3 regions of the Streptomyces sp. NBC_00986 genome follow, and region 1 is predicted to be linked to each of the others. Evidence: riboswitches for the same ligand, from Rfam matches in the RefSeq annotation. Region 1 holds a riboswitch; each other region holds the start of a gene.
The links. A riboswitch is a leader RNA that binds a small molecule or an ion and turns the genes downstream of it on or off. The one in region 1 is predicted to bind S-adenosylmethionine.
Positions count from the first base shown of each region.

Region 1 (5,753 bases):
GCCGTGATCACCGGCCGCCCGGCCGGCGTCGCGGTCCGCAACGGCGGCTTCGCGGGCGTCCCCGGCCTGGAACACCTGGTCGTGCTCGGCCACTACGGCACGGAACGCTGGGACGCGGTGAGCAGTACGGTCAGCGCCCCCGCCCCGCACCCCGGGGTCGCGGCGGTCCGCGCCGAACTCCCGGGCTTCCTCGACCGGATCGGCGCCTGGCAGGGCACCTGGATCGAGGAGAAGGGCCGAGCCCTCGCGGTCCACACCCGCCGGGCGACCGACCCCCAGGCGGCCTTCGAAGCCCTCCGCGCCCCCCTCACCGACCTCGCCACCCGCAACGGCCTGATCGTCGAACCCGGCCGCATGGTCCTGGAGTTGAGGCCGCCCGGCATGGACAAGGGCGTCGCGCTCACCGAGTACCTCCGCGAGACCGGCGCCGAGTCCGTCCTCTACGCCGGCGACGACCTCGGCGACCTCCCCGCGTTCGCCGCCGTCGAGAAACTCCGCTCGGACGGCGTCCCCGGGCTGCTCGTGTGCAGCGGCAGCGACGAGGTCACGGAGCTGCGGGAACGCGCGGACCTGGTGGTGGACGGCGCGGCAGGGGTCGTAGAACTGCTGTCGGCGCTCGCGGCTCAGCTGGGCTGAGGGGGACCGGGGCTGTTCTGAAAAAGTGTGACACTTTCTCGAAAAGTGTCACACTTTTTCAGAGAAGGTCCCTCGGCGCTCAGCTCTGGAGCGCGTTCAGTTGTTCCAGGAACCACTGGGCCGGCGGGAGAGCCGTGGCCGCGGCGGTGAGTCGCTTCGTGCGCTCGGCCCGTTCCCCGGCCGGCATGGTCAACGCCTCGTGCAGGGCCGCGGCCGTGCCGATCACGTCGTACGGGTTGACCGGGATCGTGTCCTCGCCCAACTCCTCGTAGGCGCCCGCCTCCCGGGACAGGACCAGGACGCAGCCCTCGTCGGAGACGACCGGGACCTCCTTGGCGACGAGGTTCATGCCGTCGCGGATGGGGTTCACGAGGGCGACGTCGGCGAGGCGGTATGCGGCCAGGGAGCGGGCGAAGTCGTCCTTGACGTGCAGCACGACCGGGGTCCAACCGGGCGTCCCGTACTGGGAGTTGATCTCGTCGGCCACCCGCTGCACCTCGGCCGTGTAGTCGCGGTAGACGGCCAGGTCCTGCCGGGACGGGTAGGCGAACGCCACATGGACGACCTGTTCCAGCAACTCCGGGTGGTCGTCGAGGAGTTGGCGGTACGCCAGCAGCCCGCGCACGATGTTCTTGGAGAGTTCGGTGCGGTCGACGCGGACGATGGTCCTGCGGCCCTGGCCGATCTCCTCCCGGAGAGCCACGATCCGCTCCTCCACGTCCGGCTCGTGGGAGCGGGCGCGGAGGAAGTCGGCGTCGGCGCCCAGGCCGTGGACGCCGATCCGGGTGTCACCCGGGCCGCCCGTGAACTCCGTACAGCAGGCCGTGAACGCGTCCGCCCAGCGGTGGGTGAGGAAGCCGAGGCGGTCCGCGCCGAGCATGCCGGTGAGCAGTTGCTCGCGGATGTCGTCCGGCAGCATCCGGAAGTAGTCCACCGGCGCCCACGGCGTGTGCGAGAAGTGGCCGATCCGCAGGTCCGGCCGCAACTCCCGCAGCATCCCCGGCACCAGGCACAGGTGGTAGTCCTGCACGATCGCGACGGCACCCTCGGCCGCCTCCTCCGCCAGGGCCTGGGCGAACGCCCGGTTGTAGGCCTCGTACGACGCCCACTGGCGCCGGAACTCCGCGTCGAAGACCGGCTCCAGCGGGGTCTGGTACAGCATGTGGTGGACGAACCACAGCACGGAGTTGGCGATGCCGTTGTACGCGTCGGCGTGCACGTCCGCCGGGATGTCCAGCATCCGCACGCCGTCCTCGCCGACCCCGCGCCGCACGGCCTCGCGGTCGCCGTCGGACAGTGCCGAGCACACCCACAGCGCACCCGCGTCCGGGCCGATCGCCGACAGTCCGGACACCAGCCCGCCGCCACCTCGCTTGGCGCGCAGCGAACCGTCGTCGCCCACCTCGTACGAAACCGGGCCGCGATTGGACGCGACGAGCACCTGAGCGGCACCGGACGCGGGCGAGGGGGACGACGTAGAAGCCATACGGCACAACCTAGCCCGGCCCGGAAACGCTCAAACGTACGGACGGCCGTCGGCGGACTGTACGAGTCCGTATACGACCGTCCGTGAGCGTCTGTAACCGTGCGGTTATGCGACCTTGCGTGACTGGTACTCGGTGATGTCCGCCATCGGCGGGCGTTCCTCCGTGTCCACGGAGTACGTGCGCGGCTCGAAGCCGTCCGGACCTCGCTCGAACTGGGTGAGCGACGGCCGGATCAGATGCCCTCGGGCCAGCCGCAGCTGAGCCGTGCGGTAGATCTGCGCGGCCATCCGGCCCAGGGCCTGCCCGTCCTGGTGGCGGTGCTTGCGCACCCCGACGTCGACCTGGGCGAGGGCGTCGAGGCCCACCAGGTGCAGCGCGTCGACCAGCATGCCCAGTTCGACGCCGTAGCCGACCGGGAACGGCAACTGCTCCAGCAGCGAGCGGCGGGCCGCGTACTCGCCGCCGAGCGGCTGCACGAAACCGGCCAGCTGCGGCCAGTGCATGTTCAGCAGCGGGCGGGCCATCAGCTCGGTGACGCGTCCGCCCTGTCCGGCCGCGCCGCCGAGCGGGCGGTCGTACATCGCCTTGACGAGGTCGACCCCGGGGTCGGTGAGCAGCGGGCCCACGATCCCGGTGACGAAGTCCGAGGAGAACTCCTTCAGGTCCGCGTCGATGAACGCGACGATGTCGCCGCTCGTCACCAGCAGCGAGCGCCACAGCACCTCGCCCTTGCCGGGCACGGCGGGGATGCGGGGCAGGATGTCGTCACGGTGCACGACCCGGGCGCCCGCCGCGGCGGCCACCTCGGAGGTGCGGTCGGTGGACCCGGAGTCGACGACGACGATCTCGTCGACGAGCGGGACCTGCTGCATGAGGTCGTGACGGATGATCGCGACGATCTCGCCGACCGTCGCTTCCTCGTTCAGCGCGGGCAGCACGACGGAGACCGACTGGCCCGTGCGGTGCTTCGCGGCCAGGATCTTGTGGAGCGGCCGGTCGGTCATGGACCAGGAGCGGGTGCTCAGCCAGTGCTCGACTTCCTTCAGCACGTTGCGCGGCTCCTCTGCGTTCTCTCGGCGAGAGGCGATCACCCTGTGTAGGTGATCCGTCTCGCGGTTCGGACGGCTCACTCAACTGTCCTGGCCTTCGGTTACAGTCTTGAACAACGCTGATGACCATCGCATGTCGGGGGCCGTCAACGCTCACGCAAGTGACACAACCGCATACACAACTGAACACCGCTCATCCAGAGGGGCAGAGGGATACGGCCCGTTGAAGCCCCGGCAACCCTCCAGCCGGTCTTGTCACGTTGATGTGGCGAGGCTCCCGGCTCGGGAAGGTGCCAAATCCGTCTCATGGCGAAATGCGTCGTGAGGAAGATGAGGAAAGGGCCTCGCCTCCATGGCTGCGCAGACTGTTGCAAGCACCACGAACTCCGCGAACTCCGCCGACTCCGTCGATCTCGGCCCCGCCGCCGCGCTGTCCTGCCGCGAGTGCGGCCACCGCGTCCCGCTCGGTCCGGTCTTCGCCTGCGAGGAGTGTTTCGGCCCGCTGGAGATCGCCTACGACTTCTCGGCCTACGACACCGAAGAGCTCCGCAAGCAGATCGAAGCGGGCCCCGCGAACATCTGGCGGTACGCGCCCCTGCTGCCCGTCCCCGCCGACGTGGCCGACAAGCCGAACATCAACCCCGGCTGGACCAAGCTCGTCCAGGCCGACAACCTCGCCCGCGAACTGGGCGTCGACGCGGGCAAGTTGTTCGTCAAGGACGACTCCGGCAACCCGACGCACTCCTTCAAGGACCGCGTCGTGGCCCAGGCCATCGAGGCCGCCCGCGCGTTCAACTTCACCACCCTCTCCTGCTCCTCCACCGGCAACCTCGCGGGCGCGGTCGGTGCCGCCGCCGCGCGGGCCGGCTTCCGCTCCTGCGTGTTCATCCCGCACGACCTGGAGCAGGGCAAGGTCGTCATGGCCGCGATCTACGGCGGCGAGCTCGTCGGCATCGAGGGCAACTACGACGACGTGAACCGCTTCTGCTCCGAGCTGATCGGTGACCCGGCGGGCGAGGGCTGGGGGTTCGTCAACGTCAACCTCCGGCCGTACTACGCGGAGGGCTCCAAGACCCTCGCCTACGAGATCTGCGAGCAGCTGGGGTGGAGGCTTCCGGACCAGCTCGTCGTGCCGATCGCCTCCGGGTCGCAGCTCACGAAGATCGACAAGGGGCTCCAGGAGCTGATCAAGCTCGGGCTCGTCGAGGACAAGCCGTACAAGATCTTCGGGGCGCAGGCGGAAGGGTGTTCGCCGGTCTCCGTCGCCTACAAGGCCGGGCACGACGTCGTACGGCCGCAGAAGCCGAACACGATCGCGAAGTCGCTGGCGATCGGGAACCCGGCGGACGGGCCCTACGTGCTCGACATCGCTCGGCGGACCGGTGGGGCTGTCGAGGACGTCAACGATGAGCAGGTCGTCGACGCGATCAAGTTGCTTGCGCGGACCGAGGGGATCTTTGCGGAGACCGCGGGTGGGGTGACCGTGGGTGTGGCGAAGAAGCTGATCGAGAACGGGCTGTTGGATCCGACCCTGACGACGGTGGTCCTCAACACGGGCGACGGTCTCAAGACGTTGGATGCGGTTGCCGGTACGGGGCTCACCGCGACGATCCGGCCGAGTCTTGAGTCGTTCAGGGAAGCTGGGCTTGCGTCCTAGCGTCGTTCTTCGTCTGCGGGCCCGTGGGGGCTGGTCGCGCAGTTCCCCGCGCCCCTAAAAGACAAAAGCCGTACCTGACCGGAGGTCCTGAGCATGAGCGTTTCCGTCCGTATCCCCACCATCCTGCGCACGTACACCGGCGGGCAGGCCGAAGTCACCGCTGAGGGTGCGACCCTCGCCGAGGTCATCAGCGACCTGGAGAAGAACCACACCGGGATCTCCGCCCGGGTCCTGGACGATCAGGGCAAGTTGCGGCGGTTCGTCAACGTGTACGTGAATGATGACGATGTGCGGTTCGAGCAGGGGCTGGAGACGGCCACTCCGGACGGGGCCGGCGTCTCGATCATTCCGGCCGTCGCCGGCGGCTGATAATTACCCTCGGTAACGCCGATTACCAAGAGTTCATCGAATTGCCCCCTCCGTGAGAGAAGCGGAGGGGGCAATTCTGTAGGGTTGAGCGGGGTACAGTTGGGGAACCCGCTCCACTCCGCATGCCGGACGCATATGAGTACCCGCTCCGCGTGCGATGAGAAGTAGCCAAAGTGTGCATTCCTTTTGCGCGTTATGTTCCCTTTATCGGGCCCGACTTGCCCTGAAGTCGGACGAATTCTCCGTATATTCCCGACCGGTCCTGCCCGGAATTCTCGTCGGATTGACCTGTTGCAGACGGCAGTTGGACGGATACATTCGGCCGCGGTCGACGCGTTCCGGCGCACGCCCCCAATCCTGTGGGGGGTGAGGTCTGACCCGGATCCGCGAAGTGCGGGTCCGTGCAAGGGCCAGTAATAGGGGAGTTAGGCATGGCTCAGGGCACCGTCAAATGGTTCAACGCGGAGAAGGGGTACGGCTTCATCGCGGTCGACGGTGGTGCGGATGTTTTCGTCCACTACAGCGCGATTCAGATGGACGGCTACCGCACCCTGG
Region 1 is NZ_CP108733.1:6,648,001-6,653,753, forward strand. Features, by position in the region: gene otsB (trehalose-phosphatase) at 1-636, shown strand, start outside; gene OG504_RS29780 (trehalose-6-phosphate synthase) at 716-2,122, opposite strand; gene OG504_RS29785 (glucosyl-3-phosphoglycerate synthase) at 2,228-3,172, opposite strand; SAM riboswitch class I at 3,363-3,509, shown strand; gene thrC (threonine synthase) at 3,525-4,829, shown strand; gene OG504_RS29795 (MoaD/ThiS family protein) at 4,923-5,198, shown strand; gene OG504_RS29800 (cold-shock protein) at 5,630-5,753, shown strand, end outside.

Region 2 (5,753 bases), 6.1 Mb from region 1:
ACCACCAGGCATTGGCGAGGTAGTTGCGGCCGTCGGAGATCAGCGTGCCCCACTCCGGTGCCGGCGGCGGGGCGCCGTAGCCGAGGAAGCTCAGGGCCGACACGGCGAGGATCGAGGAGCCGAGGTCGAGGGTGGCCAGGACGATCACCGGGCCCGCCGCGTTGGGCAGGACGTGCCGGCCCAGCACCGAGTACCAGCGGGACCCGCACGAGCGCGAGGCCTCGACGAAGACCGCCTGCCGCACCCGCAGCACCTCCGCCCGGGTCACCCGCGCGAAGCTCGCGACGCTGGCGATCCCGACCGCGACCGCCACCTTCACCGTGCCGTAGCCCAGCGCGGTGACCAGGGCGAGGGACAGGAACAGTGCCGGGATCGACAGCAGTACGTCCACGAAGCGCATCAGCACGTCGTCGACCCAGCGGCCGACGAAACCGGCGACCAGACCGATCAGACTGCCCACCACGAAGGCGACCGCGACCGCGAGCAGCGTTGCCTTGAGGGAGAGTTGGGCGCCGTGGACCACCCGGGAGAACACATCCCGTCCCAGTTCGTCGGTGCCGAACCAGTGGGCGCCGCTGGGGCCGCGGAAGTTCTCCGACGGCACTCCTGTCAGCGGATCCTTCGAGGTGAACAGATCCGGCCAGAAGGAGGCCAGCACCACCAGGACGACGATCAGGACCGACAGCAGCAGGCCTGGGCGGCGCACCAGGAACCGTCGGACGCGTCGGAGGTCGACGCGGCGCTCCGGTCCGGGGCCGCCTCCCGGTTCGGCCGGCCGGGCCGGGAGGCCGAGCGCGGCGCCGGTGGGGTCGGCGATCAGTTCCTGGCTCATGCGAGTCCCGCCTTCCGGCCCGAGGCCACCACGATCCGCGGGTCCAGCAGCGGATACACGAGGTCGACGACCAGGTTCGTCACCACGAAGATCAGCGCCCCGAACACCACCACCCCCTGGACCAGCGGGATGTCCTGGGCCGTGACCGCGGCGGCCGTCACCCGGCCGAGGCCGTCACGCGAGAACACCGTCTCGACGACCACCGAACCCGCGATCAACTGCCCCACCAGCAGCCCCACGACCGTCAGCGCGGGCAGCGACGCGTTGCGCAGCGCGTGCCGCACATGCACCCGCCATCGGCCGGCGCCCTTGGCACGTGCGGTCTCCACATAGGCCTGGTCCAGCGCCGTGAGGAGGCTCTTGGCCAGTACCTGCGCGACCTGCGCACCGGTCGGGATCGCCAGGGTCACGGCCGGCAGCACCAGCCCCCGCAGCCCGTCGTTGCCGAACGCGGGAAACCAGTGCAACCGGAAGGAGAACATCTCGACGAGCAGCAGACCGATCCAGAACGTCGGTACCGATACTCCCAACGGCGGCAATGACAGCAGCAGTTGGCGCAGCCAGCGCAGTGACGTGTAGGTCGCCAGCACCGCCAGACCGCCGCCGCCGACTACCGCGAGCAGTAGTGCGGCACCGGTCAACTGGAGGGTCTGGGGCAGGGCGTCGGCCAGTGTCGAGGTCACCGGCCGGCCGGTGGAGACCGCGTCGCCGAAGTCACCGCGGACCGCCCTGCCGAGATAGTCGGCGTACTGCACCAGGATCGGCTTGTCGAAGCCGTACTCGTGCCGCAGTGCGGCGAGTTGGGCCGGGTCGACCTGACCGGAGTCCATTCCGGCACCGGCCATCGCGGTGACCGGATCGCCGGGCAGGAAATCGAGGATCAGGAAGGACACCGTGTAGGCCGCCCACAGCACCCCGACGGCCTGGGCGAGTCGCTTGATCACATAGCGGCGCATGCGTCAGCCGATCCAGGTGTCGTGGAGCTGGATCCGGCTGGAGGCGTCGAAGTTCAGACCGTGGACCTTCGCCGCCACGCCGATCTGGGTCTGGAGTTCGACCACCGGTGCGTAGTAGGCGTTCTGTACGAGCAACTCCTGTGCCTGCTTGACCAGTTCGCCGCGCTTCGTGGTGTTCGTGGTTGCCGCCTGCCCGGTCAGTGAGGTGTCCAGCGGGGTCACCGGAAGGCGGTAGAAGTTGGCCAGCTCGGTGGAGAAGGAACTGCGCAGGATGTCCGGGTCGGCCCGGGTCACGTTGCTCCACGCCGCGTCGTAGTCACCCGACTGAAGCGTCGGGGCGAGCTGGGTGACCTGGAGCTGCTTGAGCGTCAGGCCGACTCCGACAGCCTTGAGTTGCTGCTGGATCAGCTCCAACGCGGGCTGGTTGGTCGCCGAGTTGGGGATCCAGTCGACCGTCAGGCTGAGCTTCTTGCCGTCCTTCGCGCGGATGCCGTCGCTGCCGGTCTGCCAACCGGCCGCGTCCAGAAGGGACTTCGCCTTGGCCGCGTCGGTCGTCAGGTCCGCGGAGAGGTTCGCGTAGTCGGGTGTGGTGTGCGCCAGGACGCTGGTCGCGGGCCGGGTCCCGGTCGGGAACACGGTGTCGGCGATCTGCTTGCGGTCGATGGCGAACCCGATGGCCTGGCGCACCCGCGCGTCCTTCAGGACCGGCCGTGCGTTGTTGAAGGCGAGGCCGAACACCACGCCGGGGTTGGCGCGTCGCTGAAGGGTGACCTGGCCGCCCTTGAGGGCCGCCTCGTTGGCCCTGCCGACGCTGCTGATCGCGTCCACCTGCCCGGACTGGAGACTGCCGGCCCGCACCCCCGCCTCGGGCACGACCTTGAAGACCACCTTGTCCAGGTAGGCCTCGCCGCTCTTGTGCCACAGCGAGGAACCCCAGGCGTACCCGGTCCGCTTGGCCAGCGTGATCGACTGGTTCTGCACGTACTGCTTCAGCACGAAGGGCCCGGAGCCGACCACTCCCTGGCTGCACTTCTGCTGAGGGGTCTTCTTCACGCTCGCCGAGGACTCGATGCCCAGCGAATGTGTCGAAGTGGCCTGCAGGAACTGGGCGTTGGGCTGTTGGAAGGTCACCTTGACGGTGAGCGGGTCGACCACGGTGGTGCTCTTGACGCCGCTCAGATAGCCCTCGGCGAGGGTTCCCAGTGCGCCGAGCTTCGGCACCGCGTCGAAGTTGTCCTTGACCACCTGGGCGGTCAGCTTCGATCCGTCGCTGAAGGTCACACCCGATCTGAGGTGGAAGGTGAACGTCGTCGCGTCGGAGCTGATGTCCCAGCTCTTCGCCAGCCAGGGCACGATCTTGCCGGTCGCGGGGTCCTGGTCGGTGAGGGAGTCCACGACCTGACGTACCGAGTAGATGGTGTCGTTGCTGGCCACCTGCTGCGGATCCACGCAGCCGGCGTCGGAACCCACCGCGAAGGTCAGGGTGCCACCGGACCTGGCCGGGCCGCTGCCGCTGTCCGAGCCGTCGCTGCCGCCGGACCCGCAGGCGGTGAGCAGGACGCTGGTGGTCAGGAGGGCGGTCAGGGCCGTCCATCGGGTGGGGCGGATGTCCGGATGTGCTCTCACGGAGGGTGCTCCTACTCGTGTCACTACGCATGGGTGCCCCGCGGATCACGGCTGCGCGCGCGGGCGTGCCGCTCCGGTCGGCGCAACGCCGAGGACGGGCAGTGCAGTTGGGGGAGTCAGGCGGGAAGGGGGGCGCGGCGGCTGCGGACGCCGTCCGTGAACTCGGACAGGACCGCGAGAGGCTGCGGGAGAACGCCTACGGGCCGCGACGGACGTCAGACGGACGTGGTCAAGGCGGTCAGGCGCGACACAGACAGCTGGTGAAGCGCTGCAGGTCGATGTGGCGGCGGCGCGAGAACCGGGAGAACACGGTCGCGGCCGTCAGGGAGACGATGGAGACACTCGGGTCACTGCTGTGTCGCAAGACCGTCCTCCACATCTCCGGCCCCGGCCAAGGGCCCCACGCTTGCAGGGATCGTCGGTGATCCTGCCGGGCTTTCACCTGGAGCACCCCACCGCGTCGGAGGGTTGCCGGTCAGCAAGCCAGGGCTTGACGCTGACACTCGATGCCGGTCGTGATCGTACGGAGCGACTTCGTCGTACGTCAATGGCGGGTGCGGGCAGGCGAGCGACATCGACCGGACACTCCGCGCGGGCTTGATCTTGACGTGCGCGTCAACCTTTACCGTCGACGGGCGCCGCACAAGCTGTGCCGCGCCCCGGTAACCCGTCAGGAGCCCGCAGGTGTCACCGTCGAACATCCCCGCCACGCATCGCGAGGTCCGTCTCGCCTCCCGTCCCCAAGGCGCCCTGGAAACCGCCCACTTCACCGTGGCGGAGGTCCCCGTCCCGGAGCCCCGACCCGGGCAGGTGCTGGTCCGCAACCGCCTGATGAGCGTCGCGGCGTCACTGCGCACCCTGATGGGGGGATCCGCCGGGCTGCCGATGCCGCCGTTCGAGGTCGGCGGGGCGTTGTCGGCTCCGGCCGTCGGCGAGGTGGTGACGGCCCCCGAGGGAGGGAGCCTGCGCCCCGGTGATCTGGTGTCGCACCGGGCGGGGTTCCGCGAGTACGCCGTGGTGGAGACCGACGCGGTGCAACCCGTGGACCTGACGGTCCTGCCGGACCCGGTGGCGTACCTCTCGCAGGGGCAGTCGGCCTGGCTCGGTGTCGTTCGGGGAGCCGAAGTGCGCGACGGAGACACGGTGTTCGTCTCCGGCGCGGCAGGCGGACTCGGCACCCTGGCGGGGCAGTTCGCCCGGCAGCGCGGAGCCGGCCGGGTCATCGGCAGCACCAGTTCCCAGCGCAAGGCCGACTACCTGATCGAGACACTGGGCTACGACGCGGTCGTGCTGCGCGGAGCCGAACCGATCGAGGAACAGCTGGGCAAAGCAGCCCCGGACGGCATCGACGCCGTCGTGGACACCGTCGGCGGGGAGCAGTTGCAGGCCGCGCTGGCCCTGGCCCGCCCCGGCGCGCGGGTGGGGCTGATCGGAGCGCTCTCCGCGCAGGCATCGGGTGAGATCACGGCACCCGTCGAGATCGACACCTACTCGCTCATCGTGCGGGGCATCCAGCTCCGCGGCATCAGCGGCGCGCGCGAGCGGGACGCGCTGACGGAATACCCGGAGACGTTCGGCCGTTGGCTCCGCGAGGGCTCGGTCACCGTCCCGCACACCCGCCTGTCCGGAATCGACCAGGCGCCCCGCGCCCTGATCGAACTGCTCGAAGGACACCACATCGGCACGGTGGTCGTGGAGTTGTAGTCGCCGGCCGCCCAACTCCTGGAGGACTGATGCGCATCGGCGACGCGGCGGCGGCCCTGGGCGTCACCACCCGCACCCTGCGCTACTACGAGCAGCGTGGCCTGGTCACGGCACGGCGTACGGCGTCGGGACAGCGGGAGTACGGCGAGGAGGACGTACGCCGACTGCACGCCGTCCGCGAGCTGTTGGACTCCGGCCTCACCATCGGCGATGTGCGTCTCCTCATCGACATCCTCGACGCGCTGCCCGACCGCCCCAAGGCGCCACCGGTCCGCACGGGGCCCTACTCGGACACCTGCGTCGTCCCGCAGGTGGCCATCCGGCGACTGGCCGAACTCGACGCCCGTATCCGTGGGTTGACGGAGCTGCGCGACCGCCTCGCCGACGGGCTCGACCTGCGGTTCGGCGTCCTGGTCGGCGAACTCGTCGGCCTCGACGCCCCCTTGAGCGATGCTCCCGCCGGTTCCTGACACCGTCGGCGCCGAAGGTCCGCACAGGGGCGGGCTTGCAGCGCCGTGCGGCGTCGGGGGATCATGCGGTGGCCCGACAGGCGTCGGACACGAGACCGAAGCGCCTGCGCGCCGCGGCACCGTCCGGTGCCGACGTCAGGACCGAGGGGAGTCACGGTGAGGACA
Region 2 is NZ_CP108733.1:526,216-531,968, reverse strand. Features, by position in the region: gene OG504_RS02210 (ABC transporter permease) at 1-832, opposite strand, end outside; gene OG504_RS02205 (ABC transporter permease) at 829-1,788, opposite strand; gene OG504_RS02200 (ABC transporter substrate-binding protein) at 1,792-3,414, opposite strand; gene OG504_RS02195 (putative leader peptide) at 3,653-3,778, opposite strand; SAM riboswitch class IV at 3,812-3,925, opposite strand; gene OG504_RS02190 (MDR family NADP-dependent oxidoreductase) at 4,099-5,118, shown strand; gene OG504_RS02185 (MerR family transcriptional regulator) at 5,148-5,588, shown strand.
Region 2: another riboswitch for S-adenosylmethionine. It lies ahead of OG504_RS02195 (putative leader peptide); the one in region 1 lies ahead of thrC (threonine synthase).

Region 3 (5,753 bases), 1.8 Mb from region 1:
CCGAGGGCCTGGAGGAGACCGACGAGGAGTTCCAGACCGAGATCGCCAAGGCGGCGCTGATGATCGTCCGGCTCCAGCCGGACAACATCAAGGACAAGCGCGAGCTGGAGTGGGCGCACGAGGGCATCGTGGCCTTCTCGAAGATCTGCACCCACGTGGGATGCCCGATCTCCCTGTACGAGCAGCAGACGCACCACGTGCTGTGCCCGTGCCACCAGTCCACCTTCGACCTCTCCGACGGTGCCCGAGTGATCTTCGGCCCGGCCGGTCACGCCCTGCCGCAGCTGCGCATCGGCGTGAGCGACGAGGGCTACCTCCAGGCGCTCGGCGACTTCGAGGAGCCCGTCGGTCCTGCATTCTGGGAGCGCGGATGAGTACTACGGCGAACAACTCCACGAGCCCATCAGGCGCCGGCGCGCCGGGGCGCTCGCGCGAGAAGGCACCGGCCGGCGAGAAGATCGCCGACTGGGCGGACGGACGGCTCGGGATCTACTCCCTCGCCAAGTCCAACATGCGCAAGATCTTCCCCGACCACTGGTCGTTCATGTTGGGCGAGGTCTGCCTCTACAGCTTCATCATCATCATCCTCACGGGTGTGTATCTGACGCTGTTCTTCCACCCGTCGATGAACGAGGTGACGTACCACGGCAGCTATGTCCCGCTCCAGGGGCAGCTGATGTCGGAGGCGTTCAACTCGACCATGCACATCTCCTTCGATGTGCGCGGTGGTCTGCTGATCCGGCAGATCCACCACTGGGCGGCGCTGATCTTCCTCGCCGCCATGTTCGTGCACATGATGCGGGTGTTCTTCACGGGCGCGTTCCGCAAGCCGCGTGAGGTCAACTGGCTGTTCGGCTTCCTGCTGTTCGTCCTGGGCATGTTCACCGGCTTCACCGGTTACTCGCTCCCGGACGACCTGCTCTCCGGCACCGGTGTCCGCTTCATGGAGGGCGCGGTCCTGTCCGTGCCGATCGTCGGCACGTACCTGTCGTTCTTCCTCTTCGGCGGCGAGTTCCCGGGCGGCGACTTCGTCGCACGGTTCTACTCGATCCACATCCTGCTGCTGCCGGGCATCATGCTCGGCCTGGTGGTCGGCCACCTGATCCTGGTCTTCTACCACAAGCACACGCAGTTCGCGGGCCCCGGAAAGACGAACAACAACGTCGTCGGCATGCCGCTGCTGCCGGTCTACATGGCCAAGGCCGGAGGCTTCTTCTTCCTGGTCTTCGGTGTCATCGCGGCCGTCGCGGCGATCGCCTCGATCAACCCGATCTGGGCCATGGGCCCGTACCGTCCGGACATGGTGTCCACGGGCGCTCAGCCCGACTGGTACATGGGCTTCTCCGAGGGCCTGATCCGCTTCATGCCGGGCTGGGAGATCAACTTCTGGGGTCACACGCTCGTCCTGGGCGTGTTCATCCCGCTGATCATCTTCCCGCTGGTCCTGGTCGCGATCGCGGTCTACCCGTTCATCGAGGCCTGGGTCACCGGCGACAAGCGCGAGCACCACATCCTGGACCGCCCGCGCAACGTCCCGACCCGCACGGCCTTCGGTGCCGCGTGGATCTCGTGGTACTTCGTCCTGCTCGTCGGTGGCGGCAACGACATCTGGGCCACGCACTTCCATCTGTCGATCAACTCGATCACCTGGGCTGTGCGCGTCGGCTTCTTCGTGGTGCCGGTGCTGGTCTTCATCGCCACCAAGCGGGTCTGCCTCGGCCTCCAGCGCCGCGACCGGGACAAGGTGCTGCACGGCCGCGAGTCGGGCATCATCAAGCGCCTGCCGCACGGTGAGTTCGTCGAGATCCACGAGCCGCTCAGCCAGGACGCGCTGCACACGCTCACCGCGCACGAGCAGTACGTGCCGGCCGCGATCGGGGCGACCGTCGACGAGAACGGTGTCGAGCGCAAGGTGAAGGGCTCCGAGAAGCTGCGCGCCAAGCTGAGCGAGGCGTACTACGGCGAGGAGTCCCAGATCCCCAAGCCCACCGTCGAGGAGTACAAGGAGATCACGAGCGGCCACGGCCACCACTGATCGCTGAGGCGTCGCCACGCCACAGTCGAAGGGCCCCGTCCGAACACCGGACGGGGCCCTTCGCCGTGCCCCGCCCTGGATAGGGTGGGGACGCGTATTTGAACCATCCTTCTACGACACTCAGGAGCGGCCGTATGAGCGCTGTGACCCCCGCTGGAGGCGACACCGCGGCGGCCCGTTCCTGGCCCGACGTACTGAGCGCGCTGCTGGCCGGACAGGACCTGAGCACCGCCGACACGGCGTGGGCGATGGACCGCATCATGAGCGGTGAGGCGGCCGACGCCCAGATCGCGGGCTTCCTGGTGGCGCTGCGGGCCAAGGGCGAGACCGTCGAGGAGATCAACGGCCTCGTCGAGACGATGTACGCCCACGCGAAGCCGCTGGACATCCCCGGGCCGGCCGTCGACATCGTCGGTACGGGCGGCGACCGGGCCAAGACGGTCAACATCTCGACGATGTCCGCCATCGTGATCGCGGGCACCGGTGCGAAGGTCGTCAAGCACGGCAACCGCGCCTCGTCCTCGGCGAGTGGTTCCTCCGATGTGCTGGAGCGGCTCGGCATCAACCTGGAGCTGTCGCCCGAGCGGGTCGCGCAGGTGGTGGAGGAGGCCGGGATCACGTTCTGCTTCGCGGCCAAGTTCCACCCCACGATGCGGTTCGCGGGCGCGGTCCGGCGGGACCTGGGGGTGCCGACCGCGTTCAACCTGCTCGGTCCGCTCACCAACCCGGCCAAGGTCACCTCGTCGGCGGTCGGCTGCTTCGACACCCGCATGGCCGGGCTCATCGCGGGCGTGCTGGCCGAACGCGGCTCCTCCGCCCTGGTGTTCCGCGGAGACGACGGCCTCGACGAGCTGACGACCACGGCGACCTCCCGGGTGTGGATCGTCCGCGAGGGCAAGGTCACCGAGGAGGCCTTCGACCCTCGGGACGTAGGCCTCGAACTGGTCCCCGTGGAAGCCCTGCGCGGCGCCGACCCCGAGTACAACGCGGACGTGGCCCGCCGTCTCCTGGACGGCGAGACGGGCCCGGTACGGGACGCCGTACTCCTGAACTCGGCGGCGGCCCTGGTGGCGCTCGAGGCCGGGGACGGGCCGCTGGCGGACCGGATCAGGGCCGGGATGGAGAAGGCGCGGGAGTCGATCGACTCCGGGGCCGCGAAGCGCACGCTGGAGCGCTGGGCGGCCGCCAGCAACGCATAGCGGTAGGGCGGTCGTCGTCCCGCGATCCGGACACGGGTTGCGGGACGACGATCACCTCGCGTAGGTTTTCTGACCAGGTCATGAGTGACAGTCATGAGGCCCCGGCCGACTGTCCGGCAACCCTCCGTCCGTGGCGGGGTGCCCCGGGTGAAGACCAGGCCGTAGGCAGCGAGGTCTGCGGCAAGCGCGGGCCCCTCGAAAGACACCAGGGGTCCTGGTCATCGAGGGAGCTCTCTGTGAGCAAGCGAATGCGATAGGACGCGAAGCCCCCACTCCGCACATCCCCCTTCACCCTTTCCTGCGCCGAAGCCCTGTCCGCTCGCGCAGTGAATTCGCCTGCCTCTCACGGGAGTTCGCCATGTCTGTCTCCACCGTTGCCGCCACCCAGACCATTTGTGCACCGCTGCCCGTTCTCGGCCGGGATGTCACCGTCCCGCTCGTCACGGGCGGCGAAGTCACCTACGCGGCGCTCGACTACGCGGCCAGCGCCCCCGCCCTCCAGCGCGTCTGGGACGACGTGGCGGCCTACGCCCCGTACTACGGCAGCGTGCACCGAGGCGCCGGCTACCTCTCGCAGCTCTCCACCGACCTGTTCGAGAACGCACGCAGGACGGTCGAGGAGTTCCTGGACTGCCGCCCCGACGACCAGCTGATCTTCACCCGCTCCACGACGGACTCCCTGAACCTCCTCGCCGCGGCCCTCCCCGCCGACTGCCAGGTCTTCGTCTTCGAGACCGAGCACCACGCGTCCCTGCTCCCCTGGAAGGACGCCCGGGTCACCTACCTCAACGCCCCGCGCACCCCGGGCCAGGCTGTCGACACCCTGCAGCAGGCCCTTGCCGCCCGCGACCCTCAGGGCCCGGCCCTGGTCTGCGTCACCGGCGCTTCGAACGTCACGGGCGAACTGTGGCCGGTCCGTGAACTGGCCGCCGCGGCTCACGCCCACGGCGCCCGTATCGTCCTGGACGCCGCCCAACTCGCCCCGCATCACCCGGTGTCCGTCCAGGACCTCGACGTCGACTGGATCGCCTTCTCCGGCCACAAGCTCTACGCCCCCTTCGGCTCGGGCGTCCTCGCCGGCCGCGCCGACTGGCTCCAGGCGGCCGACCCCTACCTCGCGGGTGGCGGCGCCAGCCGCAAGGTCACGCGGCGCGAGGACGGGGGAGTGGACGTGGAGTGGCACGAGAGCGCTGCGCGGCATGAAGCGGGCTCTCCCAACGTGATCGGTGCCTACTCCATCGCGTCGGCCTGCAAGGCGCTCACGGAGGCGGGCTTCGACACCCTGGTGGCCCGAGAGCAGCACCTGATCGAAAAGGTACGGGCGGGCTTGGCGGAGGTCCCGGAGGTCAAGGTCCTCTCCCTGTTCGGCGACGACGCCCCACGAGTCGGGGTCATCTCCTTCGTGGTCGACGGCTGGAACAGCTCCCACTTCGCCGCCGCCCTCTCCGCCGAGTACGGCATCGGAGTCCGAGACGGCCTCTTCTGCGCCCACCCCCTCGTCCGCACCCTCCTGGGGTCCGACCCTCAGACCCAGGGAGAGTGCGGCGCCCCCGAGGCCGCGCCGGGCGAGAAGTCCCTCAACGCGATCCGCGTGAGCTTCGGCGCGGGCACTCCCGACGAGCACGTGGACCGTTTCATCACGGCCGTACGGGAGCTCGTGACCGACGGCGCCAAGTGGAACTACCGCACGGAGGACGGCCGTTGCGTGCCTGCCGTGTGACCATCCAGGGGTGGGGATTCCACCTGGGGTGAGTGGAGCGGCGGCGGCCGAAGGCCTGGGCGAGCTGCTGGGCGAGGCGGTCGTGCGGCGTGCGCCGCGTCTCCTCGGCGGGAAGCGGGTCTACCTGTACGAGGAGGGGCTCGTCCTCGGGTCCGGTGTGCGGGTCCGTCGCTGGGCGGACGTGACGCGCTGGCGCTCCACCGTCGACGTGATCGTCACCAGCAACGAGCAGAACGACAGGGCTTGGTACACCTTGGCCCATCGACACCTGCTGCGGTTCGGCGACGGGACGGAACAGGGCTTCCTGCTCGACGAGCGGCGGACCGAGCTGAGGCCGATGGTCGCCGAGCCGTTCGAGAACCGGGGCATCCGGTACGCCGCCGAGCACGTCCGGAAGCGGGTGGCCGCCGCCCAGGCACCGGCGATGCTCGACCGGATCGAGAAGGGCCGGCAGGTCACCTTCGGCCCGCTCACGGCGGACGCGCACGGGGTGTTCGTACCGGGCGGGCTGCTGGTGTACCGCTGGGCCGAGATGCGGGAGCCGTATCCCGCCGTCAACCTGCCGGACTTTCCCGTGCCGTCGTCATGGTGGCTGCGGCCACGAGACGTCCGGCTTGTGCTGCTGGGCAAGGACGGAGACGGCAACCCGCACCGCACCGAGGTACCGGCCTGGGAGGTCGTGAACTGGGGCGCGCTGGTCACCCTGTGGAAGCGGCTGCGCGCCGGCTAGGAGTCCAGCCCGATCGCGAACGCAGCCTCCAGGTCATGCTGGGAGTACGTCCGGAACGCCACATGCGTA
Region 3 is NZ_CP108733.1:8,483,644-8,489,396, forward strand. Features, by position in the region: gene OG504_RS37970 (Rieske 2Fe-2S domain-containing protein) at 1-374, shown strand, start outside; gene OG504_RS37975 (cytochrome bc complex cytochrome b subunit) at 371-2,035, shown strand; gene trpD (anthranilate phosphoribosyltransferase) at 2,170-3,234, shown strand; SAM riboswitch class IV at 3,311-3,427, shown strand; gene OG504_RS37985 (aminotransferase class V-fold PLP-dependent enzyme) at 3,593-4,954, shown strand; gene OG504_RS37990 (hypothetical protein) at 4,965-5,684, shown strand; gene OG504_RS37995 (Lrp/AsnC family transcriptional regulator) at 5,681-5,753, opposite strand, start outside.
Region 3: another riboswitch for S-adenosylmethionine. It lies ahead of OG504_RS37985 (aminotransferase class V-fold PLP-dependent enzyme); the one in region 1 lies ahead of thrC (threonine synthase).